DNA from 3 places in the Cupriavidus sp. SHE genome. Region 3 is predicted to be linked to each of the others. Evidence: predicted binding sites of a transcription regulator. Region 3 holds the regulator's gene; each other region holds the start of a gene.
The links. Region 3 encodes sigma-54, which starts transcription at its own class of promoters, with help from an activator protein. Its sites were predicted from a motif close to TGGCANGNAANCTGCTTT; they were not measured.

Region 1 (10,211 bases), on a different contig from region 3:
TCCAGCACATCGAGCTTGCCGGTGCGCAGCATGGTGTTGCGCGTGGCCTCATCCTTGACGGTGCGCAGCACCATCTTGTCGACGAACGGCAGCTTGTAGTCCTTGCCGCCGATCTTGTCCGTGTCCCAGTACTGCGCGTTCTTTACATAGGTGGTGGAGTTGCCCTGCGTGAACTGGTTCAGCGTGAACGGGCCGGTGCCAGTGACGTTCTTCCAGTTCGCGGCCCCGGCGGTGGCTACCTCCTTGGGCATGATGCCGGAGTAGTAGCCCCAGCCGAAGCGATAGTCCCACTCGGCATTGAATTCCTTGAAGCGGAAGATGACCGTGTACTTGTCCGGCGCTTCGACCTTGGTCAGGTAGTCGTAGTAGCTGGGGATCTTCTTGGCGCTTGCGTTCATGCGGCCGTAGCTGAACAGCACATCTTCCGACGTCAGCTCCCGTTCTTCCATCACGCCCGGCTTCGCGGGGAAGCGGACATTCTTGCGCAGCTTGACCTCGAGCGTCAGCGGGTCGGTCCACTTCCAGCTTTCGGCCAGTTCGCCCCGGATCGCATCCGGCGGCAGCCAGGCATCGGCCTGGAAGGCGTACTTTCCGCCGTTGCGGCGCGACTTTGAGAGATCCGCGGCAAACAGTTGTTCATAGACCTGACCGGTGTCGTAGTTCTGCTTCCAGTTCCAGTCCGCCAGATCCCAGGACAACGCCGAGATGGTGGGGTAGACCGATCCGACCTCAAGCGTGCCACCGTACTTTGGCGCATCCGCCTGCGCGGCCGCGATGCCGCAGGCCAATGCCGCCGCTGCGGCCGCCACGGCCTTCGCCGCCATCAGTGGCCAGTTCGTCCTGCCGACATTCGCCTTGATATTGGGCACCATCTCTTGCTCCTTACAGGGTCTGAAGAGTCGTGATTCGCCGGGCCACATTGCCGGCCGGTGTTGGCGGGCGCGTTTCAGCGGCCGCCGCGTAGGCGTGGGTCGAGCAGGTCGCGCATGGCATCGCCATAGACGTTGATGGCATAGACCACCACGGTCAGGCAGATGCCTGGCGCAAGCGCGAGCCACGGCCCCTGGAACATGAAGGTGCGCCCGTCGCCCGACAGCATGCCGCCCCAGGTCGGGGCGGGCGGCGGCACGCCGAGGCCCAGGAATGACAGTCCCGATTCCGCCAGGATCGCGGTACCGACGCGGGTCGTGAACAGGACGATCACCGGCGGCAGCACGTTGGGCAGGATGTGCCGCCACAGGATGCGGCTGGTGGAGGCGCCGATCGATTGCGCCGCGTGCACGTACATGTTCTCGCGCACCGATACCACGGCCCCGCGCACGATTCTGGAGCCGCCGATACCGAGCAGCAGACCCAGGGTGCAGACGATCTGCCAGCTGCCCGGGCCCAGCACCGAGACCACGACGATCAGGATGATGAGGTCCGGAAAACTCATCCAGGCGTCGACCATCCGCTGCACCACCAGGTCCAGCTTGCCGCCCAGATAGCCGCACAGGATGCCAAGCACGAGGGAAACCAGCGTGGCCAGCGTGGCCGCCGACAGGCCGATCACCACCGACAGCTGCGCGCCATACAGGCAGCGGGAGAAGATGTCACGGCCGAGATTGTCGGTGCCGAAGAGATGCGCCCATGACGGCGGTTGCAGCCGCGCCATCATGTTGATCTCGTTGACACCGTATGGCGCCAGCCAGCCGGCAAAGACGCCGCAGAACAAGAAGATCGCGCAGATCACGGCGCCGGCCGCGCCGAGCGGTTTGTCGCGGAACAGTCGGCGCAGCATGGGAAACCGGGAGCGCCTGCGCGAGGCGGGAGGCGCCTGGGCGGCCACGATCGATGGGGACACGGCGCGTGGATCGACGGAGGGGTGTGCCATCAGTGGTGCCTCACTTTTGGGTCGAACAGGCCGTAGCTCAGGTCTACGAGCAGGTTGATCAGCATCACCGCCACGCCGACCACGAGAAAGACGCCAGTGATGACCGGATAGTCCCGCTGGTGCACGGCATCGAGCAGCAACAGGCCCATGCCCGGTACCGCAAAGATCTGTTCGATGACGACAGCGCCACCGATCAGCAGCGGTGCCTGCAGCCCGATGAGGGTCACCACCGGAATCAACGCGTTGCGCAGCGCATGACGGAAGATGACCTGTCGTTCGTTCAGTCCCTTGGCCCAGGCTGTGCGGATATAGTCCTGCCGCAGTACCTCCAGCATCATGGTGCGCGTCATCCGCATCGTGATGGCGGACAGTGCCATGCCCAGCACGATGGCTGGTACCAGCATCTGTTTCACGTGCTGCACCGGGTCTTCGAGAAAGGGGATGTAGCGCACGTCGGGGGACCAGCCCCACCACACTGACGGGAACACGATCACCATCGTGCCGAGCCAGAAGCTGGGGACGGCCAGCATCAGGATGGAGAACGACCGCGCCACGTAGTCGACGGCGCTGTCCTGGCGGGTGGCCGACACGATGCCGATGGGCAGCGCCACCGTCAGTGCCACGAACAGGGCCAGCACACCTAGCGAGAAGGTAGCCGGGATTCGGGCCATCACCATTTTCAGGACCGACTCGCTTTGCCACAGGGACTGCCCCAGATCGCCGTGCAGCACGATATTGGTGACCCAGCGCAGGTATTGATCCCAGATCGGGCGGTCGAGCCCGAGCGCGTGGACCAGTTGCTCGCGGGTGAGGGCATCGGCGCTGATGTCGTTCTGACTCAGCATGAGATCGACCACGTCGCCGGGCACCAGGCGCACGATGGTGAACACGATGATGCTGGCGAAGAGTAGCGTCGGTATCAGTGCCAGCAGGCGACGCACGAAGTAGGCGCTCATGGCAGACCCCTGAGCGATGCTGGCTGGATTCCGGGCGGCGATGTTGCTGCCGATGTCGTTCCCGGGGTGGCGCGTACAGTCGATACCGCAGACATGTTGCCTCCTTGTGAGCGATCGACCGGCATGGGCGTATGCCGACATCCGCGCGATCGCTTTCGCCTCGGTGTTGCGTCGTGCCCCGCCAGCGTCGTGGCGGGGGTCTGGCCAGATCAGTAGCCGCGCATCCCTGCCCAGCGGTTGAGCTGCCAGTTGGCGTCGCCCAACCACTCCTGGGCTGTGCGTGCGCGCTTCATGTAGAACCCGATGTCCAGTTCGTCGGTCATGCCGATACCGCCGTGCATCTGCACGCCCTCCTGCACTGCCAGCGTGGCGGTGGTGCCGGCCTTGGCCTTGGCGACGCAAACCAGCGGCTCCGGCCCATCCGAACGGCCGGCGTCCAGCCGCTGCTGACATTGCAGCACCGCGGCACGCGCGAGTTCGATCTCCGCGAACAGATGTGCGGCACGATGCTGCAGGGCCTGGAACTCGCCGATCTGCTTGCCGAACTGGCTGCGCTCCTTCAGGTAGGCGAGCGTGCGCGCGAACGTGGCGTCTGCAATACCGACCAGTTCGGACGACAGCACCGCGCGGGCGATGTCGAGCACCTTGTCGAGCATCGCGGCGCCGTTGCCGGCGCGACCCAGCAGCGCATAGGCCGGAATTCGGACGCCTTCGAAGGTGACGCGTGCCGCATTGGTGGCATCGGCGATCACGCAGCGTTCCACGCGGACGCCGGCGCTGTCGCGCGGCACCAGGAACAACGAGATGTCGCCATCGACCCCCGCCTGCGCGTCTTTCGCCACGACGATCAACGTATCGGCCACATGGCCGTCGACGACGAACACCTTGCTGCCGTCGAGCATGTACCCGTCGCCATGGCGTCGCGCCAGCATGGTGATGCGATCTGGCCGGTGTTTGCTCCCCTCGTCCAGCGCGAGCGCCGTCAGGTGGCGGCCCGATGCCATCTCCGGCAGCAGCGCGCTTCGCTGCGTGTCGCTGCCGAACAGCCCCAGCAGTGAGGCGCCAAGCACCGAGGTGGAAAGGAATGGCAACGGCGCAAGCGTGGCCCCGATAGCTTCGGCGATGATGCCGGCCTCGACCACGCCGAGGCCACTGCCGCCATAGGCTTCGTCGATCAGCACGCCGGTGAATCCCAATTCGGCGGCCTGGCGCCAGAGATCCCGGGAGAATCCAACGGGGTCATGCGTGTCGCGCAGCGTGCGCAGCGCGGAAATCGGGGCGTTGTCCTTCAGGAAGGCGAGGGCGCTGTCGCGCAGCATTTCCTGCGTGTCGTCGAATACGATGGGCATGGCGGCTTTGACGGTCCTTGGGCTTCGAGGGCTTCGATGTCTTTGGGCTGCGGTAGGCGTGGCGGTACGGGCGAGCCGGTACGTCAGGCGCCCGGAAGGCCGAGCAGGCGCTTGGCGACGATGTTGAGCTGCACCTCGCTGGTCCCGCCCTCGATCGAATTGGCTTTGGTGCGCAGCCAGCCCCGCGCCAGGGCGCCGTCCTGGCTACGTTCGCCTTCCCACTCCAGGGCGTCCGTGCCGCCGACGGACATCAACAGCTCATAGCGCCGCTTGTTCAGCTCCGCGCCGTAGTACTTCAGCACCGAAGAGAACGCTGCCATTCCCTCGCCCTGCTTGGCCAGGTCGCGTGCCCGCTCGCCGGCGGCCGCAAAGGCGGCTTCGTCAATCTCGAACTGGGCAATCTGGGCACGCAGCATCGGATCGTCGAGGCGGCGCTGCGCATCCACGCCGATGACTTTCGCCGCGTGGCGACCCATGGGCTCGCGGAAGCCACGGCTGCCAATGGCGCTGATCATTTCGCGCTCGTGCGTCAGCAGGTACTTGGCGATTTCCCAGCCACGGTTCGGCTCGCCGACCAACTGGTGGCACGGCACCTTCACATCGTCGAAGAAGGTCTCGCAGAAGGGGGATTTGCCTGAGATCAGCACGATGGGCCGGGTGGAGACCCCGGGGGTTTCCATGTCGAACAGCAGGAAGCTGATACCCGTGTGCTTCTGCGCCTGGAAGTCGGTGCGCACCAGGCAGAAGATCCAGTCAGCCTTGTCGGCGTACGAGGTCCAGATCTTCTGGCCATTGACGATAAAGTGGCCGTCACGCTCTTCGGCGCGCGTTTGCAGCGCCGCCAGGTCGGAGCCGGCATTGGGCTCCGAGTAGCCCTGGCACCAGCGGATCTCTCCGCGTGCGATCTTGGGCAGATGCTCCTGCTTTTGCGCCTCGGTGCCGTACTTCAGCAGCGCCGGGCCCAGCATCGAGATGCCGAAGCTCTGCAGCGGCGTCCGGCAGTTCAATCGGGCCATTTCGGCGCGCAGCACCCGGGCCTGTGCCGGACTGAGCCCGCCGCCGCCATATTGGGTCGGCCACTCCGGAACGGTCCAGCCCTTTTCGGCCATGCGTTGCAGCCACAGGCGCTGCGCATCGGACTGATAGCGGAACTTGCGCCCGCCCCAGCAGATGTCGTCCTCGTTGCGCACCGGTTGGCGCATCTCCGCCGGGCAGTTCGCTTCCAGCCAGGCATGCGCCTCCTGCCGAAATGTCTCCAGTCCGTCCACAATTGTCTCCTTGTTGCGTCCCTGGGAAGCCGTGCCACGCGGGCATCGGTCTGCCGGAAAATCGGATCAAGGTTGTTCCATGCCACAGTCTTATTTTTCTAAAACACTTGCAGAAGGTGGCGGGTACGGCAACTTTTATACAAGCCGACCCAAAGGGCGTCAATACTCCAAAACCTAACCCGAGTGGCTTGCCGAGCGCGAAGCCGTGGAGGTCGGATGCGACCCGTCGCTCCAGGGTGGCGCGACGCGGAGCGCGAATCTTGTCAGCGAGTGCGGTAGAAAATAGCTTAACTTCTGCGAAGATTGATCGAAGCGCTCATCGTGCTTCGCAATCCCGGAAGTTTCATTGCCTCGTTCGATCCAGTGGCAGGCACCGCCAGGAGCGGGTGCTTTGGCCCGATTCAGGTCGCTTGTCGAGAGAATATTGACGACAGTCAGGGCATTCTTCTTTTCCATACCATTCATACGAATTTTTTATGGAGACGAAAAAGCTCGCCCAAACGGTGTGGGCGCCGCTCACGGGGACAGGACAACCATGCCCATGCCTGTATGTCTGCATTTGAGAAACGTGGCCGGTTTGTCCAAATGCCACCGGTAATTTGTGCTTTCTTTTCATAAGCTAGTGCCAGTGGCGGAAGTTCAGTCGAAAGCGATGCAACGCAGGAGGGCAGTACACCTGCTTACATGCGTTACCCACTCTCCACATTTTGAAACGCAACAATGGAGGTACAATGCGCCCCACTTTGTATCTCACATATAACAAATGAGCCCCCGGCCTTCTCGTTTGGCGTGTGTAGACGCGCTGAAGGCGGTCAGCTCGCAGCTGATCGTGTTGCACCATCTGGCCTTCTATGGGCCGATGTCCGACGCCGCCCAATCTCTGGCCCCCGGCCTGATCGGCTGGCTGTCTGACTACGCGCGCATCGCGGTGCAGGTGTTCCTGGTCATCAGTGGATTCCTTGCCGCGCGCAGCCTGGCTCCTGCGGGACGCCTGACCGCCCAGAGCCCGTTTTCCACGGTATGGCGCCGCTATCAGAAGCTGGTCGTGCCCTACACCGTGGCGATGCTCGTCGCGATCATCGGCGCCGCCATCGCGCGGACGTGGATGCATCACGACTCGATACCCGCCGCGCCGCACCTGACGCAGGTCATCGCGCACATCCTGCTGCTGCACAACATCCTCGATGTTGACGCGCTGTCCGCGGGCGTCTGGTATATCGCAATCGATCTGCAACTGTTCGCGCTGCTGGTATTCGCGCTCTGGTTGGCGCGCGCGGTGTCACGCGATACGTTGCCGCTGGGCGTGCCGACGGTGGCCGCGCTAGCGGTGGCCTCGCTGTTCTGGTTCAACCGTGATGCCACCTGGGATATCTGGGCGATCTACTTCTTTGGCGCCTACGGCATGGGCACGCTGGCGTACTGGGCGTCGAACCCCGATCGTTCTCCGGTGGCCCTGATCGGGCTTGGCGCGGTTGGCGTGGCGGCCCTGACGATGGACTTCCGCCTGCGTATCGCCGTCGCGCTGGTCACGGCGCTGGTGCTGGCCATCTCTCGCCGCGGTGGCTGGCTCGAGCATTGGCCGGGTGGCCGGGTCACCGCATACTTCGGCAAGATCTCGTACTCGGTCTTCCTCGTGCACTTTCCGGTCTGCCTGGTGGTAAACGCCTTGGTGTTCCATTTCGCTCCGGGCCAGCCGGTGCTCAACGCGCTGGGGATGTTGCTGGCGTGGGTCGCCAGCAACGTAGCTGGCGCCGTGTTCCATCGCTATGTGGAAGCCGCCAGCCCGCTGCGCGCGGTGATCGACTTCGTCAAGGAAGGCATTCACACCCGCAAGTGGACGCGGGGCGAGAAGCCCCAGGCCTGAGCGGCCGCCGCAAACCTCGTCAAATCAATGCTGGTGCGGGCGCACCAGCATGTACCGCCTTCGTCATGCATTCCGCACCCGTCCGGTGCGTGCGGAATGTCACTCACGGTAACAACCCCAGTTGAGGGTTGGCATGGCCATTGCCTAGTATGGATATTTAAACCTGACCAACTGGTCAGGTTTCGATCCGGGGAGACGAGGCTGCCATGTCCGATCATATCGTTCTGACCTCGCACACACGCCGCGACAAGCCGGCCGAGCCGATTCACTGGGGCGCACCCACGGCGGCCGAGCGGGGGCCAGTCATTGCCAGCCTGACAGACCCCGCGCAGCGCAACGTTATCGGTACCCACGCCGGCGCCTATGCGATCTATCGCGCGCTCGCAGTGGCGGCGGGCAGCCTGCAGCGCGCGCATCGTCCCGACCTGACCGATACATCCCCGGCCGAAGCCATCGGCCCGCATCCGCAGTGGGGCGATCCGGACAGGATCGTGTCGCTGGATCCCTGGGGCCACCTGGTCTCCACCGTCTTCGCCGACCGCATCGCCGCCGGGGTGGACATCCGTCCGACCATCGCCATCACGCGTGCCCATATCAACATGCCCGAACTCATGGCCGCGATCTCGGCCGGACGGCTCAAGCCCGACGGCGACATCCTCGAGGCCAATGGCGACGTGCGCGTGACCAAGGCAGCGGTGGACCCGGTCTGGTACCTGCCCGGCATCGCGCGCCGCTTCAATATCAAGGAGAGCGTGCTGCGCCGCAGCCTGTTCGAGCAGACCGGCGGCATGTTTCCCGAGCTCGTGACGCGACCCGATCTGAAGGTGTTCCTGCCTCCGATCGGCGGCATGACGCTCTACTTTTTCGGCGATGTCACGAAGCTGGGCCAGCCCGACACCCGTGTGGCCTGCCGCGTGCATGACGAATGCAATGGCTCCGACGTGTTCGGGTCGGACATCTGCACATGCCGCCCGTATCTGGCGCACGGTATCGAGGTTTGTATCGAGATGGCGCAGCAGGGTGGTGTGGGTCTGGTGGTCTATAACCGGAAGGAAGGCCGCGCGCTTGGCGAGGTGACGAAGTTCCTGGTCTATAACGCGCGCAAGCGCCAGGTGGGCGGCGACCGCGCCGAAACCTACTTCGAACGTACCGAATGCGTGGCCGGCGTGCAGGACATGCGGTTCCAGGAATTGATGCCGGATGTATTTCACTGGCTCGGGATCAGGAGGATCGATCGCTGGGCCTCGATGAGCAACATGAAGCATGGCGCGCTGACGGCGCAGGGTATCGAGGTGGTGGAGCAGGTGGCGATTCCCGAGTCCCTGATCCCGGCCGATGCGCGCGTGGAAATCGATGCGAAGGTGGCGGCGGGTTATTTCTCCAGGTACACGCCGCCAGACGCCAAGGAACTCGCCCAGGCAAAGGGCAGGGGGTTGAAGGAATGAATGAATTTCCGGAAGGAGGCAGGGCAGGACGCGACGATGGCATGGGCAGCGGCTGGCATAGCCCCGTTCCACCCGATCATCCCGCGGCCGCGCTGCTCAGTGCGGAAGCCGTGCGAACGCGTTGCGCGGTGGTGACGGACTTCGTGGCCTCGGGGGAATCCGAGTTGTTCACGTGGCACCCGGACCGCGTTCACGCGATCGCCGACTATGTGGCCGCGACGATTCGCCGCCGCTATCCGACGCTGCAGGTGCCGTATCACAGCCGCTGGCGCCATTTTGAAAGCGGCGGGCCGGGGCAGGCCACGATCAACCGCTGGCAGATCCTGTGCGAGCGCGCGGGCATGTCGGGGCCCGAGCATCGCGAGGAGCGCGCGCGGATCGGTATCGATCTGGTGATCCCGAGCGTGCTGCTCGATGCGGGCGCCGGGCCCGACTGGCGCTACCGCGATGCGGCCAGCGACATGATGCTGACGCGTTCGGAGGGACTTGGCGTTGCCAGCTTCGACCTGTTCGCGCGTGGCGGCTTTTCCGCCGGGCAAGGTGATCCGTTACGTTCCGACGCTGATCGCCTTTGCCGCATCGACGCCTCGACCATTGCCTCGGCGTTCCAGGTGGCGCAGCACAACCCGCTGGTCGGCCTGGAAGGCCGCGCGGGACTTCTGCGCCGGCTCGGGGAGGTGATGCAGGACACACCGGCGGTGTTTGGCAGTCCGGCACGGCTCGGCAACCTGTATGACTATCTGGCCTCGCATGCGCGCGAAGGGCGGATCGAAGCGAGCTTCGTGCTGCGCACGCTGCTGGTGGCGCTGGGCCCTGTGTGGCCAGGCCGGCTGCAGATCCAGGGGATCTCGCTCGGGGATTGCTGGCGGCATCCGGCGGCGCCCGAGGGCATGGTGCCGTTCCACAAACTCACGCAATGGCTGACCTATTCGTTGCTGGAGCCGCTGGAGGATGCGGGGCTGACCGTGACCGGGCTCGATGCGCTGACGGGTCTGCCCGAGTACCGCAACGGTGGCCTGCTGTACGACTTCGAACTGATGGTGCCGCGCGATGCCACGTTCGCCAGCCGCGCGCACGCGGTGGATGAGCCGGAGATCGTCGAATGGCGCGCGCTGACCGTGACGGGGCTGGATCTGATCGCGGATGGCGTGCGGCAGGCGCTCGGCTTGAGCGAAGCGGACTTTCCGCTGGCGCGTGTGCTCGAGGGCGGCACGTGGGCGGCGGGGCGGCGTGTCGCGGCGCAGCGGCGTCCACCGGGCGGGCCGCCACCGTTCGCAATACAGAGCGACGGCACGGTGTTCTAGCGCGTCGCGCATGGATCGAACGCACGGAAGCAGGCAGCAGATAACAGACAGCAGACAACGGAAACGATTCGCTGGCAGCCCCAGGCGTGGCGGGCCCAAGGGCCGCCTTGCCCGAACTTCACGAGAGTTTGTCACTCAAGGAGCGCACCATG
Region 2 (10,211 bases), on a different contig from region 3:
ATCGACTGGCTTGACGACACCCTGCCCGCGCTGGCCAGGCTGCGCGAACGGCCGACGCGCTTTGACGTGATCATGCTGACCGCCGTGTGGATGCACCTCGATGCCGACGAACGCGCCCAGGCAATGGGTGCCGTCGACGCGCTGCTGGCCGGCCACGGCCTGGTGTTCCTGTCCCTGCGACACGGCCCGGTGCCCGCCGGCCGGCGCATGTTCGACGTATCGGCCGCCGAGACCATCGCGCTGGCGGAGCCATACGGCCTGCGCAGCGCGCATTGCAGCCAGCGCAGCGGCCTGATGGATCGCACCGACGTGCATTGGACCAATCTGGTCCTGCAACGCTAAAGCCAGAGCGCGGCGAGGGCCGCCCCGAAACCCGGGTATCCAGGGCGACCCTCTCCAGACGACGACGCTCAGGCCGCCACCGATGCCCGCTGTCGCGCCACCTCGGCCTGCGGAGCATCTGCCTGGTCCGCGTGAAGCGTGAAGTCGAAGCGGATCGACGCAAACGGCTTGTCCACGCCAAGCGCGGCCATTGCCGCCGCATCGCTCACGCGCGTGATCGGCGGTACCAACCCTTCACGCGTGGCAAAAGCGAAGTCATCCCACAGGTACGGATCGCCATCGATGTTGATCTGCGTGGTCAGCTTGCGATGGCCCGGCGCCGAAATGAAGAAATGGATATGCGCCGGGCGGGTGCCATGGCGGTTGAGCTGCTTGAGCAGACGGTCCGTTGCCCCATTCGGCGGCACGCTGTAGCCCACCGGCATGATGCTGCGGAAGCGGTAGCGGCCCTCGCCATCGGTCACGATACTGCGACGCAGATTGAACGCGCTCTGCGTCGGGTCGAAGTACGAGTAGTTGCCGAGTGCGTTGGCGTGCCAGACCTCGACCACGGCATTGGCCAGCGGCTGCCCCGCGCCATCCTTGACCTGCCCTTCCATCACCAGCACTTCGCCCTCGCCCGTACCGTCGTCCAGGCGCGCCTCGCCCTGCGCCACCGGCGCGCCTGCCACGTAGAGCGGACCTTCGATCGTGCGCGGCGTGCCACCGGCAATGCCTGCCTGGCTTTCGGCCTCGTCCATGCGCAGGTCCAGAAAGTGATCGAACCCGAGCCCCGGCGCGATCAGGCCCAGTTCGCCCGAGCGGCCGGCTTCGGCCAGAAAATTGAGGCCGGACCAGAATTCCTCGGGCTGGATATCCAGGTCCTCGATCATGTGGAACAGGTCGCGCACCATCCGATGCACGATGGCCGCGATGCGTGGGTTGGCGTGCTGGCCGGTGGCTTCCTCGATGCGGTTCAGTACGGTGTCGATCTGGATCTTGTCCATGGTTGTCTCCTTTGTGGTGGAAATACTTCAGAGTGAGCGGAACAGCGGACTGCGGGTGGCCTGGCTGGCGTCTGCCGCCGACAGGAACTTCTCGGTGAAGATGTCTTTCTCGAACAAGCGCCCCTGCATCAGGGCGGCGATGCAAGACTCGATCATCGGCGGTGGCCCGCACAGATAGGCCCGCCAGCCACGGAAGTCGTAGCCGAAATGACTCCCGGCGGCCTCGTGCACGTAGCCGCGCTCGCCGGCCCATGTACTGCCTTGCGCCTCGGCTGACAGCACGGGCACATAGGTGAAATTGTCGTGCTGGGTGGCCAGCGCTTCGAAGGCCTCGCGGTAATACAGTTCGTCAGCGGTCCGTGCGCCATGCACGAGCACGATCTGGCGCTGGTCGCCGGACTCCAGCAGGTCGAGGATCATCGAACGCGGGCTCGACAATCCCGACCCGCCCGCCATGAAAACCAGCGGGCGCGGATCGCTCTTGCGTACGAAGAAGCGCCCGAGCGGCCCCGATAGCTGCAGGCGCTCGCCCACGGCAAGTTGCTCGTGCACGTAGGTCGTGGCGCTACCGCCCGGCACCAGCCGGATATTCAGTTCGATCTCGTCCGCCGATGGCGCCGACGCGATCGAGAACGCGCGCGGCGTGGCTTCCTTGCCGATCCATACGTTGACGTACTGGCCCGGCTGGAAGCGCAGCGCAGCGCCCCCTTCCACACCCTCCACACGCAGAAACACGCCCTTGATGGTGGGCGTCAACGCTTCAATGCGCGTGACTTCGGCGGTGAAGTCCATCAGCGGCAGGAACTGCGCGTCGGGCTCGGGATCGATGTCGGCCTCGATCGTCAGGTCGGACATCGGCGTGGCGCAGCAGGCCAGACACTTGGCCTCCTCGCGCTCGAAGTCCATCAGCGCGAACGGCGATGCTTCGCCGTGTTCGATCTCGCCGTCCACCGTCTGCACCTTGCAGGTCCCGCACAGACCATGCCCGCAGGCATGGGGCAGCCACACGCCGGCGCGCAGGCAGGCGTCAAGCACGGTCTGTCCTTCGGCGATGTCGATGGTCTGGCCGAGCGGTTCGATGGTGAGCTGATAGGTCATGGCAACCTCCTGCAGCAAGTTCAGTTGGCCGAGCCGGCGATGCCCGGCAGGCCGGGGGTACGCAGGCGCAGCAGCGACTTGTGGCCAAGCCCGTTGTCGACCAGGCTTGCGGCCGCATCCGGCGTGAATGGCGTATCGCCGCGCAACCACTGCACCTGCGCCCACTCGATCCGGGCGCCTTCCGGGTGGGCGCCCAGCAGCGGCGCGATGACGTCGGAGACCAACGCGCCGAACGGCATGTCGGGCGGCAACGGCAGCGTGAACGGGCTGCAGAACAGCCGGTGCTGGTCCCATCCGAAGTACACAAGCTGGTTGCCGTGGAAGTTTTCGATCCGGTCGCGGACCTCGCCGGTGTAGCCCGGTTCCAATGCGATGACTGGCATGATCTGGTCTCCTTGTTCACGAACGGTTGTTGCCTTGCCCGGTCCAGCGCTCCCAGTTCGCGCGGTCGGGCGAATCGGCGTAGTCGCCGCGATCCTCGGGCTTCAGGTGGTACCAGTCGAGCACCTCGGGCAGCGTTGGTCCGCCGCAGTTGCCCTGGAAGATCTGATGCACTGGCAGCCATGCCTGCACGTACTTCTCGGGCTCGCCCTGGAATATGTCGCGGCAGCCATCCGAGCAGAAGTGGTAGTGCTCGCCGTTGTGCTCCGCATGGCGATAGCAAATCTGCGTCGGGTCGTCGGGCTCGGTGAAGGCCATCGGGATCTGGCACACCTGGCACAGCATCGGCAGGCCCGGGTTGGTCCAGCGCTGGCCGGCCTCCTGTTGCTGCTTCCAGTAGTCAAAGCGCGGCCGGTAATGCGTGTCGAAGCTGTCGGGATACTTCTGCGCCAGCCAGTCCATTTCGTGCGGCTCGGGCACCCACGTGTGGATGGCCGCGGCGTGGTTGAAGTTGTAGAAGATCGACCATGCGATGTGCGACAGGTGATCCTTTTCCTTGGCGGCCTGCTCGTGATACTTGGGCATCCGGATGCCATAGCGCGCCAGATCGGCAAACAGCGCCCCGCCGTTCTGCTCGAAGTAGATCTCCCACGCCTCTTTCCAGCTCATCACGCGCTTGGGGCACATGTAGTCCATCATCATCGCCACCAGCGTCAGCAGCCGGTAGCCGCGCCAGAACCACTTGTCGATCCACTTCTGGATGATCGGCCGGTTGGCGGGGTCCTGCTCGAGCATGAACTTGACCACTTCCAGGCCCAGCGTCATGTGGCGCGACTCGTCGGACTGCGCCGAGAAGCCGAACGTCACCGTGGCCATGTCCCCGTTGTAGGCGGCACCGGACATGAACGGCATGAACAGCAGGTTGGTCAGCACGTATTCGAACGAGAACGAGATCGCCGTGATGAACTCGAACGGCCCGGCGGTCATCGCATCCTCGAAATACGACTTCGGCACGGACAGGTACCAGAGCCGGTCGTGCAGATGGCGCCAGTCGGCAAACCCGTTGAAGAACTTGTTGTAGTGGCTGATCGTGTGGATCTGGGTCTGGCAGTGCCGCAGTTCGTCGATCGATTGCATCTGGCACGCCACGCGCGCGCCCACGCCGCGCAGATTGCGGCCCGCCATGGCGAAGCCACGGTGCGCCGCGTACTCCAGCGGCGACACCCCGGTCAGGAACAGCTTCAACGCGTTGACGTAGCGTGCGTCGGTCACGTTGAGCTGGCCATTGTTCTGCTGGAACGCGTCGATAATCGCGTAGAGCTTGCGCTCCTTCTCGGACTGGAACTTCCAGTACGCATCCATCGTCAGGCGGAACGGGTCTTCCCAGCCGTCCCAGTCATGGATCACGATGCCTTCGAACTTGTCGTGCGGAAACACCTTGTCCATCGGCTGGTACGTGGTCTCCCAACCGAGGTCGCGGGTCAGTACCGCGTACTTCTCCTTGAGCGAGAGCTTCGGACGGGTCGCCGCGCGGGCGGCGGAGGCGATGGCAGTGGCGGTTGTCATGGTTTGTCTCCTGTCTTGGGGTTCTGGCTCAGCGCCACGCCAGTACGAACTGGTCTTCGGTTTCGTCGATGTTTCCGGCAAGGGAGATCAGGCCAAGCTGCAGCTCCTGCACGTCCCAGGGGCGGCCGATGCGCTCCTCCACGCTGGCGCGGCGGATCTCTAGCCGCCCCGGCGCGTCGATCTTGACCATCGCCGGGTAGTGGTTGACGGTGGCGTGCGGGTTGTCGGCCTCGATCGCCTCGATCACCGGGCGCATGTCGTCGTTGGTCTGGAGGGCGATAAATACGATGGCGTCGCTCATGGTTGTCTCCGTCATTGACGTGCCAGGCCCAGACCGCTCAGGCGCTTGCCCAGCGCTTCGACGGCATTGGCCAGTTCGGACTCGGCATCCTCGCCGAACAGCCGGTGCGCCAGCGGGCGCAGCGCGTGCGTGAAGCGATCGAGCCAGCCGAAGGCATACCCAGCGATAACCGCCGCGTTCTCCGGGCTTTCCTGTGCGGCCGTTTTCACGGTGGCATCGACCCAGCGCGTGGTCTCGGCGTACCAGGCGGACATGAAATCGGTCACGAGCGAAAACGCGGGCCCGGTTGCGGACAGGCGCGCGTCGAACTGCTGGTAGACCAGCGGATAGATCAGGCCATCGAGTACCAGGTTCTGCGCCACGTGCTGCTCGAACCAGTCATCGCGCACCAGCAGGTCCTCCGCCGCGTGCCGCAGCGGCTGCCAGGCCATGTCTTCCATCCAGGCGGCGCGGGCCTGGTCCACGGCGGCCTTGTCGCCGATCAGCAGCCCGATACGGGTCAGGTACTGCGCGATACCCAGGCGGTCCATCGTGTGATACATCGCGGCCTGCGTGATGGCCGATCCGAAACCGTAGGCGGTAATCGACGCGTTGTTCATGTTGGCCGCCCATTCGACGTGGCGCAGCGGCACCACGCCCAGCGTGAGCAGCTCGCGCACATCGTCGGGCAACCGGCTCAGCAGCCCGCGCTTGTCCACGAACTCAAGGTTCTTCTCCATCGTCTCCTGCTGACGGGCGCGCGCATTGACGTAGCCGCCGTAGAAGTACTGGCGCGGGTCCTTCAGCGCATACCAGTCCTGCATGACCACGCGGGTGCGCCGGGCGTCGTACAGCTCGTATTGCGGCTGCCATAGCGGCCGGTAGTGGAAGCTCGTGACCGGCTGCAGGTCGTACATCGCCTCCTGATAGCGCGTGGCCGGCTTGTCGGCGCCGAGCCGGCGCGCGATATGCGCGAAGGTCTGCCGGATCGGAGTGACGCTGGCGTCGGTCCGGATATCGATTTGCATGGTGGTTGTCTCCTCGGATGTCGAGTGGGGGCGTTTTTGGGTATTACTGCAGCAGCTCGGCCCGCTGCTCGGCGCAGAACGACTGGAACTGCTCGGGCGGCATGACCAGTTCCACGTAGATCTGTGGATCGCCGATCGAAAACTCGAACTCCACCCAGCGCTCGCTGCGCCCGGTCACGCGCACGTAGCGCGGGGCATGGTGATGCCAGTGACCTTGAAGTGCCTGAGGGGGATATGTCATGTCTCGCTCCTGGTGCGCCGCACATCGCGGTGCGTGTGCGTTGTCTCGTGATTTCAGGTGGGAGAGCTATAGCGAATGGCGTGCCAGGCGATGCAGACCGTTGTGGCGCAAGGGCTCCCGGTCAATCGGCCGCATTCTGGCCGGCCAACCCGCTTGATGATTTGATGAGGTGATTCAGGCGGATTTGATCAAATGATCAAATCGTCTCGCGCTGCGCCGCAGCACGCGCTCCAGATGCGGGATTTCCGGGCTCCGGCAACGCCGGATGCCGTGCTAGGCTACGCAAAAACGAGGCTCGAAAGCCCGCCGGAATCTGGAGTGACAAGGATGACAACACCCCCCGCGCAGCCGCCGTTCGAGCTGGCTTCGCTACTGACCATCGACGCCAAGGCCGCGCAGATTCGCCTTGGCCAGTCGCGCATGGTGCTGATGCACACCGAGGCGCTGAGCTACCTGCGCAAGGAAATCCTCGATACGCTCGGCGTCGAACGCGGCAAGGGGCTGCTGATCCGCATGGGCTACGCGCAAGGCATGCGCGATGCCGAGATGGTCAAGCGCGAGCGCAGTGAAGAACTGGCCAGTTCGCCCAACGATGCCTTCCTGTGGGGGCCGCAGCTTCACATGCTCGAAGGCGTCACGCGCGTGGACCCGGTTCGCCTGGAGATCGACCGGGACACCGGCCACTTCTATGGCGAGTTTCTCTGGCAGGACTCCTGGGAGGGCGAAGCGCCCGTGATGGAGTCCCTGCCCCGCGAGGAGTCTGGCTGCTGGGTGCAGCTTGGCTACGCATCGGGCTACAGCAGCACGTTCATGGACCGACTGGTCATCTACAAGGAGACCGAATGCGAGCGGCGCGGCGACAGCCTCTGCCGCATCGTCGGCAAGCCGGCCGAGACGTGGAACGATCCCGAGTACCTGAAGTACTTCGAACCCGACTCCGTCATCAGTGACCTGCTCACCCTGCAGCAGGAAGTCAGCACACTGCGCGAAACACTGTGTGGCGCGAACCAGGGCAACCTGATCGGCCAGTCGCCGGCGTTCCGTGAAGCCTTCAACCTGCTGTCCGCCGCGGCAGACAGCCATATCACCGTGCTGCTGACGGGCGAGACCGGTGCCGGCAAGGAAATGTTCGCGCGCTGGCTGCACGATCACGGCCCGCGCGGCGAGCAGCCGTTCGTCGCGGTCAACTGCGCGGCGATCCCGCACGAGTTGATCGAATCCGAGTTGTTCGGCGTGGAAAAAGGCGCCTACACGGGCGCCCAGCAGTCGCGCCCCGGCCGCTTTGAACGCGCGCATGGCGGCACCCTGTTCCTCGACGAAATCGGCGACCTGCCGCCGGCCGCGCAGGTCAAACTGCTGCGCGTGCTGCAGAACAACGAAGTGGAACGGCTCGGTGGCGTGGAGGCGCGCAAGGTCAACGTCCGCCTGATCGCCGCCACCAACGTCAATCTGGCGCAGGCGATCAAGCACGGCCAGTTTCGTGCTGACCTGTTCTACCGGATCAGCACCTATCCAATCTCGATCCCCGCCCTGCGCGAGCGCAGGGAAGACATCCCCGAGCTCGCCCAGTCATTCATCCAGCGCTTCAACGCGCTGTATCAGAAGCAGGTGCGCGGCCTGACCACGCGGGCGCGCGATGCGCTGGTGCAATACCCGTGGCCCGGTAATATCCGCGAACTCGAAAACATGATCGAGCGTGGCGTCTTGCTGGCGCCTGCCACCGGGATGATCGACGTCGCTCATCTGTTCGCGAGCCAGCAGGCTGCCGGCAGCGAGGAGCCCAGCCAGGACGCCGACGCGCTGATCGAAAAACTGCTCAACCAGCAGGTGTCTCTGCCGCAAATCGAGGCCAAGCTGATGCAACTGGCGATGACGACGACGCGTGGCAACCTGTCGTCGGCGGCGCGAATGCTGGGGATCACGCGGCCGCAGTTGGCGTATCGGTTGAAAAAGTAGCGTTGGGGCAGTTGGGGCAGTTGGCCCAGCCCGCTCGACACCTGAGCGTTTAAGTATTTACCCTAGGTTTTCATATAACCAGAAAAGGGTAAGGTGTCGTCCCATGCAGACCCGACCCATCACCCTGACCGAGCGCGTCATCCAGCAATTGCGTGGCGAGATTGCCGACGGCACGTTTCCCGTTGGCGCCCGGCTGCCGACCGGCAAGCAACTGGCCGAGCGCTACGGTGTCAGCGCCGCCGTGATTCGCGAGGTGACCGAGCATCTACGGTCGCTTGGGATGGTCGAAAGCCGCCAGGGTCTGGGCAGCACTGTGCGTTCCCGTGTCAGTGACAGCGGTTTCCGTCTGAGCGGCGGCGCCGACAGCACCGATCTGGCCGATATCTTCGAGCTGCGTCTTGATCTGGAAAGCGCCGCTGCCGCCATGGCCGCGTTGCACCGGACGGAGCAGGACATTGCCCGCATGGGCGCCCTGCTCGACGCGCTGGCGGCCCAGCTTGATGATGCCGATCACGGCGTGGAACCCGATATCCAGTTCCATATCGCCATCGCCACGGCCACGCACAACAAGTACTACCTGCAGCTACTGCAGTACATGACGCTGCAACTGCATCAGGCAGTGCGCACCGCGCGCCTGAATTCCAGCCGGCAGCCGGGCCTGCCCGAGCAGGTCCATGCCGAGCACGTGGCGATCTTCGATGCGATCCGCGCCCGCGATGCCGCGCAGGCCCGCCTGCACGCCGCCGCGCACCTGCGCAACGCCGCCGCCCGGCTTGGCCTGCCCATGCGCCAGCCTCGCTGACGATTTCGCCCGATGCCCGCTTAACTTCTACTTATCTCCGCCTTTTCCCGACCGCAGATCATGTCCGATACGAACTTCGCGCAACGCCTGACCGAATCCCTGGGCCCCGACGTCGTGACCACCGCACCCGACGACGTGGCACCCTGGCTCTCCGACTGGCGTGGACTCTACAAGGGCCAGGCGCAGGCGGTAATCCGTCCGCGCACAACCGAACAGGTGGCGCAGGCGCTGGCGCTGTGCCAGCAGGCTGGTGTGCCCGTGGTGCCGCGCGGTGGCAATACCGGCCTGTGTGGCGGCGCCGCTCCGGACGGCAACCAGACCAACGTCGTGCTCAGCCTCGATCGCATGGACAAGATCCGCTCGATCGACACGATCGCCAACACGATGGTGGTCGAGGCCGGCTGCATTCTCGGCAACCTGCGCCGTGCCGCCGAGGACGCCGACCGCCTGTTCCCGCTGTCGCTGGCCGCCGAGGACTCCTGCCAGATCGGTGGCAACCTGGCCACCAACGCTGGCGGCGTCAACGTGGTGCGCTATGGCATGACGCGCGAACTGGTGCTCGGCGTGGAGGCTGTGCTGCCAAACGGCGAGATCTTTCACGGCCTGCGCACGCTGCGCAAGGACAACACCGGATACGACCTCAAGCAGTTGCTGATCGGCTCGGAAGGCACGCTCGGCATCATTACCGCCGCCGCGCTGCGCCTGCTGCCGCGCGCCGATTCCCGCGCCGTGGTGCTGGCCGCGGTGGAATCGCCCAAGCAAGCGCTGGAACTGTTCTCGCTGCTGTTCGCGCGCTGCGGCGCACGGTTGCAGGCCTATGAGTTCTTTACCGGCGCCTGCCTGGATCTGGTGCTGACGCATGTCGAGGGTATTCATGCCCCGTTTGCAGAACGTTATCCGGCCTACGTGCTGGTCGAGATCGCGGACACCGCGCCCGAGGATGTGCTCAACGCCCTGCTCGAATCGGTCATCGGCGATGCGCTCGAACAGGGCCTGTGCCTGGATGCCGCCGTCTCGGCCTCGCTGGCGCAGTTGCAGAGCCTGTGGCGCCTGCGCGAGGAAATCTCCGAGGCCCAGCGTGCCGACGGGCTGCACCTGAAGCACGACGTATCCCTGCCGATCGAAGCCATTCCGGACTTCATGGCATCGATGGAAACCCGTCTGGCCGCGCGTCACCCGGGCGTCCGGCCCTTTATCTTCGGCCACTTCGGCGATGGCAACCTGCACTACAACCTGTCCCGTCCGCTTGGCGCCGATCCGAAATGGGCGCTCAATGAGGGCAAGGCCGTCAGCGAGGACGTGCTGGAAGAGGTGGCCCGCTACGATGGCAGCATCAGCGCCGAGCACGGCATCGGCCAGCTCAAGCGGGAGTCGTTCCTGGCGCTCAAGGACCCGCTCGAATTGCGCCTGATGCGTGCCATCAAGCAGGTGTTCGATCCTAGCGGGATCATGAATCCGGGCAAGCTGCTCTAAATTTGGGCCAGTCATCGGCCATTTTGCGCCCCTTGTAACGAGCCGCCTGCCGGCCACT
Region 3 (10,211 bases):
TGACGATCACGGCCGTGGCATTGCTGCTCTGAACGAGACCGGTCACGCCGACGCCCGCGAGGAACGCAGCAAACCGGTTGGACACGCTGACGGAAAGCACGTGGCGCAGATTGGCGCCGTACACGCGCAGGATACCGACCTTGACTATGTTGGTGCCCCAAATCAGGAGCGCCACGCCGGAGAGAAGATGAAGCAATACGCCCATAGTGCAGCCTTCTTCGTGACCGGTGCCGCGAGGGGCGGAAGCGAGGCGCGCAGCCCGGTCATCGCCTTGTTATTTCAAGGAGGCATTATGCGCCCCCCTGCCGAAGGGAGCAAACCCGGGAGGGGGCGGCGATTCGAGCCATCCTGGAAGCTGCCTCAGGATGAAGCGAAGCGGTTCTGGCCTGGAGCGGGGCCGCAGACAGTACAAGCGGCATGGCAAGGCCCCGCAACGACGCCGGAATCCTTTTGAAACGACTTCCTAATGGCTTGCCAGGGCTTCCTAGTGGCCGTCGAAATTGCAGACCGTGAACAGCGACAGGCCGCTGGCTTGCAAAAGCTTGGAGCCGCCGAGCTCAGGCAGGTCGACGATCGCCCCGCCTTCCACCACCGTTGCGCCAAGACGCTCCAGCAGCTTGCGGCCCGCCATCATCGTGCCGCCCGTGGCGATCAGGTCGTCGATCAGCAGCACGCGGTCTCCCGGCTTGCAGGCATCGGCATGGATCTCCACGGTGGCGCTGCCGTACTCGAGCTCGTATTCCTCGGCCACCGTCTGGAACGGCAACTTGCCTTTCTTGCGGATCGGCACGAAGCCCAGGTTCAGCTCGTACGCGATGATCGATCCGAGGATGAAGCCGCGCGCGTCGATGCCAGCCACGAGGTCCAGGTTCTGGTCCATGTAACGGTGCACGAAGACGTCGATCAGCACGCGCAGCGTCTTGGGGTTCTGCAGCAGCGGCGTGATGTCGCGGAACATCACGCCCGGCTGCGGCCAGTCCGGCACGGTGCGGATGCGGTCACGCAGGTAACCGGTGACATCGCCAAGATCGGGGGACTGGATGATGGAGTTCGACATGAAAGAAACTGGAAAGTGAAATTACGCGCGATGCGGTAACGGGCTACCACCCGTGTCCAAAACCATCGCCGCACAATGGCCCGGCAGTTTGAACATCCGCAACCCGCAAAGATACAGGAGACAACCGTGGCCAAGAAGATCTTGATGCTGGCTGGCGACTTCGCCGAAGACTACGAAACCATGGTGCCGTTCCAGGCACTGCAGATGGTGGGCCACACGGTTCACGCGGTCTGCCCGGATAAGAAGGCTGGCGACCACTGCGCCACCGCCATCCATGACTTCGAAGGCGACCAGACCTACACGGAGAAGCGCGGCCACAACTTTACGCTGAATGCCACGTTCGCGGACATCGATCCGGCGCGGTATGACGCCCTCGTCATTCCGGGCGGCCGCGCCCCCGAATACCTGCGGTTGAATGCCCGCGTGCTCGAGATCGTGCGCCACTTCGCCCAGGCTAACAAGCCGATCGCCGCGGTCTGCCACGGCGCGCAACTACTGGCGGCAGCCGGCGTGCTCGAAGGTCGCACCTGTTCCGCCTACCCCGCCTGCGCGCCCGAGGTGCGGCTGGCCGGCGGCAAATATGCAGATATCCCGGTCGACCAGGCCCATACCGACGGCAACCTGGTAACGGCGCCGGCCTGGCCTGCCCATCCGGCCTGGCTGGCGCAGTTCCTTGCAGTGCTTGGGACGCGAATCGTAGAGTAGAGGCTTCCGAACGTGGCGCGGGCCATCGGGCCCGCGGCCGCGCCGCACGGAGGTATCCATGTGTGAGATCTTCATCCGGGCCAATCCGGATTCGTACCAGACCCAGTCCCGATCGTTGCGCCTGCACGGCATGGCCACCAGCATCCGGCTGGAAAACCTGTTCTGGGAGGTCCTGGAAGAACTGGCGCAGCGCGACGGCATGACCGTCAACCAGTTGCTGACGCGGCTACACGACGAACTTGCCGAACATCGCGGCGAGACGTCGCTGTCGGCCAACTTTGCCTCGTTCCTGCGCGTGTGCTGCATGCGCTACCTGCTTCTGCAAAACGAGGGGCGCATCCCGGCCGATACCAGTGTGTCGATTCGGTCACTCGATGCGCGAGCCGTGCTGGATAGTCTGCCCGCGTCGTGGGTGGAGGCTGGCAGTTCGCCGTTGCCACGATCAGCCAGAGGCGAGCACGCCTCTGCCTCTAGTTCTAGTCCTTGATCAGCCGTTCCTCGGCCGACTCCAGCGCCTCGGGCGTGCCACGCAGCACCACGATGTCGCCCGGCTCCAGCACGGTGTCCGGCTCGGGGTCGAAGGCGCGGATGCCGCGCCGGCGCACCGCCGTGACTTCCACGCCGATCCGCTCCAGCCCCAGCGCGCCCAGGCGACGCCCCACGGCCGTGTGTTCTGGCCCGAGGGACACCGCGTGCAGCCGCACCGTGTCCCGCTCCACCATGTCTTCCTCGTCGTCACGGCCGTGGAAATAGCCGCGCAGCAGGCTGTAGCGCGCGTCGCGCGCCTGCTGCACGCCCCGAACCACACGACGCATCGGCACGCCCAGCAGCACCAGCGCGTGTGAAGCCAGCATCAGGCTGCCTTCGATAATTTCCGGCACCACCTCGGTCGCGCCCGCCTTCTGCAAGATGTCCAGTTCGGAGTCATCGACGGTCCGCACCAGCACCGGCAGCGCCGGCGCCAGCTCCTGCACATGGTGCAGCACCTTCACCGCCGACGGCGTATTGGCATAGGTCACCACCACCAGCGCCGCGCGGTGGATACCGGCCGCGATCAGCGCCTCGCGCCGGCCGGCATCGCCATAAACCACCGTATCGCCCGCCGCCGCCGCGTCTCGCACGCGATCCGGGTCGAGGTCGAGCGCCACGTAGGTGATGCCCTCGCGTTCCAGCATATGGGCCAGGTTCTGGCCACTGCGGCCGTAGCCGCAGATGATCGCGTGCTTCTCGGTCTGCAGACTCTGCGCCGCGATCCGGGTCATATTTAGCGACTGCAACAGCCATTCGTTCGCGGCAAACCGCAACACGATCGCGTCGCTGTACTGGATCAGGAACGGCGCGGCCAGCATCGACAGCAGCATCGACGCCAGGATCACCTGGATCAGCACCGGGTCCACCAGCCCCATGCCATCGATCTGGTTCAGCAGCACGAAACCGAATTCGCCCGCCTGCGCCAGCCCAAGGCCGGTGCGGATCGCCACCCCCTGGCGCGAGCCGAACAGCCGCGCCAGCGCTGCGATCAGCACCAGCTTGAACAGGATCGGCACGATGAGCAGCGCAAGCACGAGCCAGACGTGGTCGAACACCACCCGTACGTTCAGCAACATGCCGATCGTGACGAAGAACAGCCCGAGCAGCACGTCCCGGAACGGCTTGATGTCCTCTTCCACCTGATGGCGGTAGGGCGTTTCCGAGATCAGCATCCCCGCCATGAACGCGCCGAGTGCCATCGACAGGCCCAGCCGCTCTGTCAGCGCGGCCATGCCTAGCGTGACCAGCAGCAGGTTCAGCATGAAGAGTTCCTGCGACCGGCGCGCCGCCACGACGTGGAACCAGCGACTCATCAGGCGCTGGCCCAGGAAGAAGATCGCGCCGAGGGCCACGGCGATCTTGACCGTGGCCAGCCCCAGCGCGAACGCCAGGTCTCCCGGATCGCGCGACAGCGCTGGGATCACAATCAGCAGCGGCACCACGGCCAGATCCTGAAACAGCAGGATGCTGATGATGTTGCGCCCGTGCTCGCTTTCCAGCTCCAGGCGCTCGGAAAGCATCTTGGAAACGATGGCCGTGGACGACATGGCCAGCGCGCCACCCAGGGCCACGGATGCCTGCCAGGACAGCGGGAACAGCCAGTTGAACATCCAGCTCGCCGGCACCACAGCCAGCATCGACAGGATGACCTGTGATCCACCCAGCCCGAACACCAGCCGCTTCATCGCGCGCAGCTTGGCCAGGCTGAATTCGAGCCCGATCGAGAACATCAGGAAGACGACGCCGAATTCGGCCAGGTATTTGGTCTGGCCCGAATCGCTGGCCAGGCCGAGCGCGTGCGGGCCGATCAGGATACCGACCGCCAGATACCCGAGCATCGGCGGTAGTTGCAACATGCGGAACGCCACCACGCCAAAAACGGCAGCGGCCAGCAGCACCAGGGTCAGTTCCAGCGGAGAATGCATCGGCGATTGAAAAGTACCAGCCAGGCACGCGCGCCGTCCCGGCATTTGCGCCCTGCCGGCGAAACACGGCAAGCGCGGCGGTCGTCAAGGCGGCAAAAGGCTGGAAAGCCGGGCCAGACGCCATCGCATTCGTTGGTATACTCCGACGCCATGATAGCCAATTTCGATGCGGATCGAGCACTCCGGCTCGCCCGCCAAACCCTTGAAATCGAAGCCGAGGCCGTTTCCGCGCTGGCCGGAAGGCTCACGCCCGCGTTCACGAAGGCGGTGGAGATGATTCTCGGCTGCACCGGGCGCGTCGTCGTGTCCGGCATCGGCAAGTCGGGCCATATCGGCCGCAAGGTGGCCGCCACGCTGGCATCCACCGGCACGCCGTCCTTCTTTGTGCATCCCGCCGAGGCCAGCCATGGCGACCTCGGCATGATCACGCGCGACGACGTCCTGATCGCTTTCTCCAATTCCGGTGAAACGGCCGAACTGCTGGCGATCATTCCGATCGTCAAGCGCATTGGCGCCGGGTTGATCTCGATTACCGGGAACGCCGAATCAAACCTGGCCAAACTGTCCAACGCCCATCTCGATGGTGCTGTGGCACAGGAAGCCTGCCCGCTGAACCTGGCCCCGACCGCCAGCACCACCGCCGCGCTGGCACTGGGCGACGCGCTGGCCGTGGCGGTGCTCGACGCGCGCGGCTTTGGCGAAGACGACTTCGCGCGCTCGCACCCCGGCGGCGCGCTGGGCCGCAAGCTGCTCACCCACGTGCGCGACGTGATGCGCACCGGCAATGCGGTGCCCGCGGTGCGTGAAAGCACGCCGCTGGCCCAGGCCCTGATGGAAATCACCCGCAAGGGCATGGCCATGACCGCCGTGGTGGACCCCGACGGCCGCGCCGTGGGCGTGTTCACCGACGGCGACCTGCGCCGCCTGCTGGAAACGCCGCGCGACTGGAAGACCGTGCCGATCGGCGAGGTCATGCACCGCAACCCCCACACCGTGCATCTCGACAAGCTCGCCGTGGAAGCCGTGCAGATCATGGAAACGAACCGCATCAACCAGTTGCTCGTCGTCGATGACGATGGCCACCTGGCGGGCGCGCTCCACATCCATGACCTGACCCGGGCCAAGGTCATCTGATCAATGCCAGACTTCCTGTCCAGAATCACCGGCCTGGTCATGCGGCTGCTGCCGCTGCTGCTGATGGCGATCGTGGCCGGCAGCACGTTCTGGCTCGTGCAGATCAACTCGCCGCATGAAGCCACGGCGCAGGCGCAGGTCAAGCGGCACGTCCCCGACTACTATATGGACCGCTTCTCGGCCACGGAGCTGGCCGAGGATGGCAATACCAAGATCCGCTTCACCGGCGTGAAGATGGTCCATTTCGAGGACGACCAGACCTACGAGGTGACCACGCCGGCCATGCGCAACTACGAGCCGGATCGCCCGCCCGTTACCGCCAACGCGAATCGCGGCGTGATGAATGCCGAGGGTTCGATCATCGACCTGTACGGCAATGCGTTCATCGTGCGTCAGGCGGGTACCGATGTGTCGAAGGACCCACGCATGACGGCGGCGTCGCAGTACTTTCAGCTACTGGTCAACGACGACATCGTCAAGACAGACAAGCCCGTGGAACTGACGCGCGGACCGTCGGTAATGAACGCCAACGGCCTGATCTTCAACAACGTCACCCGCGAAGTACAATTGCTGGGTAACGTTCGCGGCACCATCATCATGAATTCGCCGGGGCAGGCCAGCGCCCAGTGACATCGGGATTTGCGCCCCACCGTCCGCCTGACTGCTGCCTTCCCCTTTCAGCAAAGCCAAAAATGACTGCTTCCCTGACGACATCGTCCTGTCGCCGCACCGCGCCCGCCCTGATGGCGGCCATCGCCGCCATCGGCCTGTTCCTGGCCCAGCCTGCTTTCGCCGAGCGCGCGGACCAGACCAAGCCGCTGGTGCTGGAAGCCGACAATGCCAGCTACGATGACGTCAAGCAGATCTACACGCTGACCGGCAACGTGGTGCTGACCAAGGGCACGATGGTGCTGAAGTCTGATGCCGCCGAACTGCGCACCGACCCCGAGGGTTATCAGTACGCCATCGCCACCTCCAAGCCGGGCCGCCAAGCCTATATCCGCCAGAAACGCGACGGCGTGGACGAGTACATCGATGGCTGGGGCGACCGCATCGAATACGACGGCAAGTCGGAGATCAACAAGCTGATCGGCAATGCACGCGCGGCGCGCGTTTCCGGTGTCGGCGCGAAGATCCTGGATGAAATCCGCGGCGCGGTAATCACGTACGACAGCCGCAATGAGTTCTATACCGCAACCGGCGGCGACAACAACGCGTCCGCCGGGAACCCTTCTGGCCGCGTGCGCGCCGTGCTGTCGCCGCGCGCGAACCAGGCCAGCGCGCCTGCGGGCGCGCCGCTCGACCTGAAGCCGTCCTCGCAGCCGGCCAAGCCCTGACCGTTTCAAGCTCCATCCGTACCCGATGAACGATACCGCCACGCTCGCCGACCAGGCTTCTTCCGCCCCATCCACGGATAGCAGCACGCTGGTCGTGCGCCATCTGAAGAAACGCTATGGCTCGCGCACCGTGGTCAAGGACGTCTCGCTCGACGTCAAGAGCGGCGAGGTCGTCGGCCTGCTCGGCCCGAACGGCGCGGGCAAGACCACGTCGTTCTACATGATCGTCGGACTGGTCGCGCTGGACGAAGGCGATATCGTGCTCGATGGCCAGCACATCAGCGGCCTGGCCATCCACGAGCGCGCGCGCATGGGACTGTCTTACCTCCCGCAGGAAGCCTCGGTCTTCCGCAAGCTCAACGTGGAGGAGAACATCCGCGCGGTGCTGGAACTACAAGTGGTCAACGGCAAGCCACTGCCCAAGCAGGAAATCGATCGCCGGCTCGACTCGCTGCTCGATGACCTGCAGATCGCCCACCTGCGCAACAACCCGGCGCTATCGCTGTCGGGCGGCGAGCGCCGCCGCGTGGAAATCGCGCGCGCGCTGGCGTCGGCGCCGCGCTTCATCCTGCTCGACGAACCATTCGCGGGCGTGGACCCGATCGCCGTGGGCGAGATCCAGCGCATCGTCAGCTTCCTGAAGGCACGCAACATCGGCGTGCTGATTACCGACCACAACGTGCGCGAAACGCTGGGCATCTGCGACCACGCATACATCATCAGCGAAGGCACCGTGCTGGCCGAGGGACAGCCCGAGGAAATCATCGCCAACGAGTCCGTGCGACGCGTCTATCTGGGCGAGAACTTCCGCATGTGATCAAGCGGCCGCGACGCCGCTTTGCAGCATTCGTCAACTTGCCGTTGGCGATCACGAAGTGCCAGCGATAGGTGATAGCAATTTCCGTTCCAACAACGGGAAGATGCGCATAGAATAGGTCGCATGAAACCATCGCTTCAGCTTCGACTTTCCCAGCATCTGGCTCTGACTCCTCAACTGCAGCAGTCCATCCGGCTGCTGCAGTTATCCACACTGGAGCTGCAACAGGAAGTCGAGCAGGCGCTGACCGAGAACCCGCTGCTCGAACGCGAGAACGACTGGATCGAAAGCCCGCTGCGCGTGGCCGCGGACGGGTCGGTCAACTTGCAAAGCGCCCCGGCGCCAGCATCTTCCGAACCGCAAGGTAACGGCGACGATCGCACGAACGGCGCCAATGGCGAAGACGACAGCTACGGCGACAGCGCGAGTGACGATTACGGCAGCGACTGGAGCCTGGACGATTTCGCTCGCCGCCCTCAGGGCGACGATGACGAGAAGTCGCCGATGCAGCTTCGCGAAGCGGAACCCACGCTGCGCGAATACCTGATGGAACAGCTCACGCCGCTGAAGATCTCCACGCGTGACAAGGGCCTGGCCATCTTCCTGATCGAGTCGCTCGACGACGACGGCTACCTGGGCGCAACGCTCGACGAGATCTGTTCGGAACTGCCCAAGGAACTCGAATTCGAAGTCGATGAAGTGCAGGCGATACTGACCCTGCTGCAGAGCTTCGACCCGCCTGGCGTGGGTGCGCGCAACGCGGCGGAATGCCTCACCCTGCAACTGCGCCGTCTGCAACATCCGCAGCGGGACCTTGCATTATCGATCGTCAACCACCACCTGGAATTATTGGCCGTGCGTGACTACACGCGGCTCAAGAAAGCCCTGCAGGTTGACGAAATTGCACTTAAGGCCGCGCACGATCTGATCCGCTCGCTTGCACCGTATCCCGGACATGCCTACAGCCGTCCGGAAGCGGACTTCGTGGTACCGGATGTGTTCGTGCGCAAGAGTGGCAGTAGCTGGATCGCGCAGCTCAATCCCGACGTGATGCCGCGTCTGCGCATCAACGACATGTACGCGCAGATTTTGCGCGGTGCAAAAGGGGAAGCGGGTGCGGCCGGGCTGCAGCAGAAGCTCCAGGAGGCGCGGTGGCTCATCAAGAACATTCAGCAGCGTTTCGACACGATCCTGCGTGTTGCGCAGGCAATTGTGGAACGTCAAAGGAACTTTTTCTCGCACGGGGAAATCGCGATGCGCCCCTTGGTTTTGCGGGAGATTGCCGATACACTGGGTCTACACGAGTCGACCATTTCCCGGGTGACTACGAATAAATACATGGCCACGCCGATGGGTACTTTCGAGTTGAAGTACTTCTTTGGTAGCCACGTCTCCACGGAGACTGGCGGCGCGGCCTCATCCACGGCGATCCGCGCGCTGATCAAGCAACTGATAGGAGCCGAAGAACCCAGGAATCCCCTTTCCGACAGCCGCATCGCCGAGTTGCTGGGCGAACAGGGCTTTGTGGTCGCACGCCGCACGGTGGCCAAGTACCGCGAAGCGCTGAAGATCCCCGCAGTCAATCTCCGCAAGACTTTGTAGCCGAGCCGCAACCGCCTGCCTGGTGCGGCTCTTTCAGAAGGAGAAGCGCTATGAACTTCAAGATCAGTGGACACCACCTCGACATCACGCCGCCGCTGCGTGAGTATGTGGAAACGAAACTGGAGCGAATTGTCAGACATTTCGATCAGGTCATTGGCGTAAGCGTGCTGCTATCCGTAGACAACCATAAGGAAAAGGACAAGCGTCAGTACGCGGAAATCAACCTGCACCTCAAGGGCAAGGACATCTTCGTCGAAGCGCATCATGAAGACCTTTATGCTGCAATCGACTGCCTGGTCGACAAGCTCGACCGCCAGGTGATCCGCTACAAGGACCGCGTGCAAGGGCATGACCGGGAAGCGGTCAAGTACCAGATGGCTGCCGAACAACTACAACAACAATAAGTTGGCGGCGACACCAGGTCGCCCCTTAGAGGATAGATAGGAAGAGCAAAGCCGCGCATCTGCGCGGCTTTTTTGATGGGCGCGAGGCGGACGCGCCGCTGGCGCACCCGTTACCCAAGTACCAGCCCTGCAACATTTGGTCAGCCGAGGGTGTTCGCAACTGACGCCGCTCGGTGTATGCTGCGCCATACAACAACTACAGACAGGACGGCCCCGGACAACCGGCCCGGCATTCCGCGTGGCGAAAGATCACGCGATAGCGGGCGCAGTTTTCTGGGTGGGCAATCCGACCGGCAAGCTCGCGGCACCACTCGCGGCGCCGGCGCCGCAGCGCACAAGTGCGCAGTGGCCCTGCTCTATAATGGCCGGACGCTCCAATGCGGGCGTCCTTTTGCGCTCAATAGCCTGAATTGCCCAACGCAGCGGGACGACTCATGTGCGTCGGCTCGCCTTTCTGACTCCTCGTGCATCGCCCATGAATCGTTTGGCCAAATTGCTGCCACCCGGCAACATTAATCTCGACGTCACCGTCACCAGCAAGAAGCGGGTCTTCGAGCAAGCCGGGCTCCTGTTCGAGAACAACCATGGCGTAGCCCGGGCCACCGTGACCGACAACCTGTTCGCGCGCGAATCGCTCGGGTCTACCGGTCTTGGCGCCGGCGTCGCCATTCCGCATGGCCGCATCAAGGGACTCAAGCA

Region 1: a site for sigma-54 is predicted at 7,440-7,457, ahead of RN01_RS01830 (GTP cyclohydrolase II). Genes of this name have one in related genera too.
Region 2: a site for sigma-54 is predicted at 5,991-6,008, ahead of RN01_RS32575 (phenol hydroxylase subunit). Genes of this name have one in related genera too.

Annotation. Positions count from the first base shown of each region.
Region 1 is NZ_JWMB01000005.1:17,071-27,281, forward strand. Features, by position in the region: gene RN01_RS01800 (ABC transporter substrate-binding protein) at 1-872, opposite strand, end outside; gene RN01_RS01805 (ABC transporter permease) at 947-1,873, opposite strand; gene RN01_RS01810 (ABC transporter permease) at 1,873-2,829, opposite strand; gene RN01_RS01815 (acyl-CoA dehydrogenase family protein) at 3,039-4,178, opposite strand; gene RN01_RS01820 (acyl-CoA dehydrogenase family protein) at 4,262-5,446, opposite strand; gene RN01_RS01825 (acyltransferase) at 6,210-7,310, shown strand; gene RN01_RS01830 (GTP cyclohydrolase II) at 7,517-8,755, shown strand; gene RN01_RS01835 (URC4/urg3 family protein) at 8,752-10,059, shown strand; gene upp (uracil phosphoribosyltransferase) at 10,209-10,211, shown strand, end outside.
Region 2 is NZ_JWMB01000050.1:105,916-116,126, reverse strand. Features, by position in the region: gene RN01_RS24450 (bifunctional 2-polyprenyl-6-hydroxyphenol methylase/3-demethylubiquinol 3-O-methyltransferase UbiG) at 1-342, shown strand, start outside; gene catA (catechol 1,2-dioxygenase) at 411-1,328, opposite strand; gene RN01_RS24440 (NADH:ubiquinone reductase (Na(+)-transporting) subunit F) at 1,356-2,426, opposite strand; gene RN01_RS24435 (phenol hydroxylase subunit P4) at 2,447-2,809, opposite strand; gene RN01_RS24430 (aromatic/alkene/methane monooxygenase hydroxylase/oxygenase subunit alpha) at 2,826-4,373, opposite strand; gene RN01_RS24425 (MmoB/DmpM family protein) at 4,402-4,674, opposite strand; gene RN01_RS24420 (aromatic/alkene monooxygenase hydroxylase subunit beta) at 4,686-5,681, opposite strand; gene RN01_RS32575 (phenol hydroxylase subunit) at 5,725-5,922, opposite strand; gene RN01_RS24410 (sigma-54-dependent Fis family transcriptional regulator) at 6,250-7,878, shown strand; gene RN01_RS24405 (FadR/GntR family transcriptional regulator) at 7,982-8,680, shown strand; gene RN01_RS24400 (FAD-binding oxidoreductase) at 8,741-10,153, shown strand.
Region 3 is NZ_JWMB01000039.1:94,335-104,545, reverse strand. Features, by position in the region: gene RN01_RS19765 (Na/Pi cotransporter family protein) at 1-205, opposite strand, end outside; gene RN01_RS19760 (adenine phosphoribosyltransferase) at 485-1,057, opposite strand; gene RN01_RS19755 (DJ-1/PfpI family protein) at 1,184-1,762, shown strand; gene RN01_RS19750 (ribbon-helix-helix domain-containing protein) at 1,821-2,249, shown strand; gene RN01_RS19745 (monovalent cation:proton antiporter family protein) at 2,239-4,218, opposite strand; gene RN01_RS19740 (SIS domain-containing protein) at 4,369-5,352, shown strand; gene lptC (LPS export ABC transporter periplasmic protein LptC) at 5,356-5,982, shown strand; gene lptA (lipopolysaccharide transport periplasmic protein LptA) at 6,045-6,689, shown strand; gene lptB (LPS export ABC transporter ATP-binding protein) at 6,715-7,506, shown strand; gene RN01_RS19720 (RNA polymerase factor sigma-54) at 7,630-9,108, shown strand; gene hpf (ribosome hibernation-promoting factor, HPF/YfiA family) at 9,159-9,512, shown strand; gene ptsN (PTS IIA-like nitrogen regulatory protein PtsN) at 9,988-10,211, shown strand, end outside.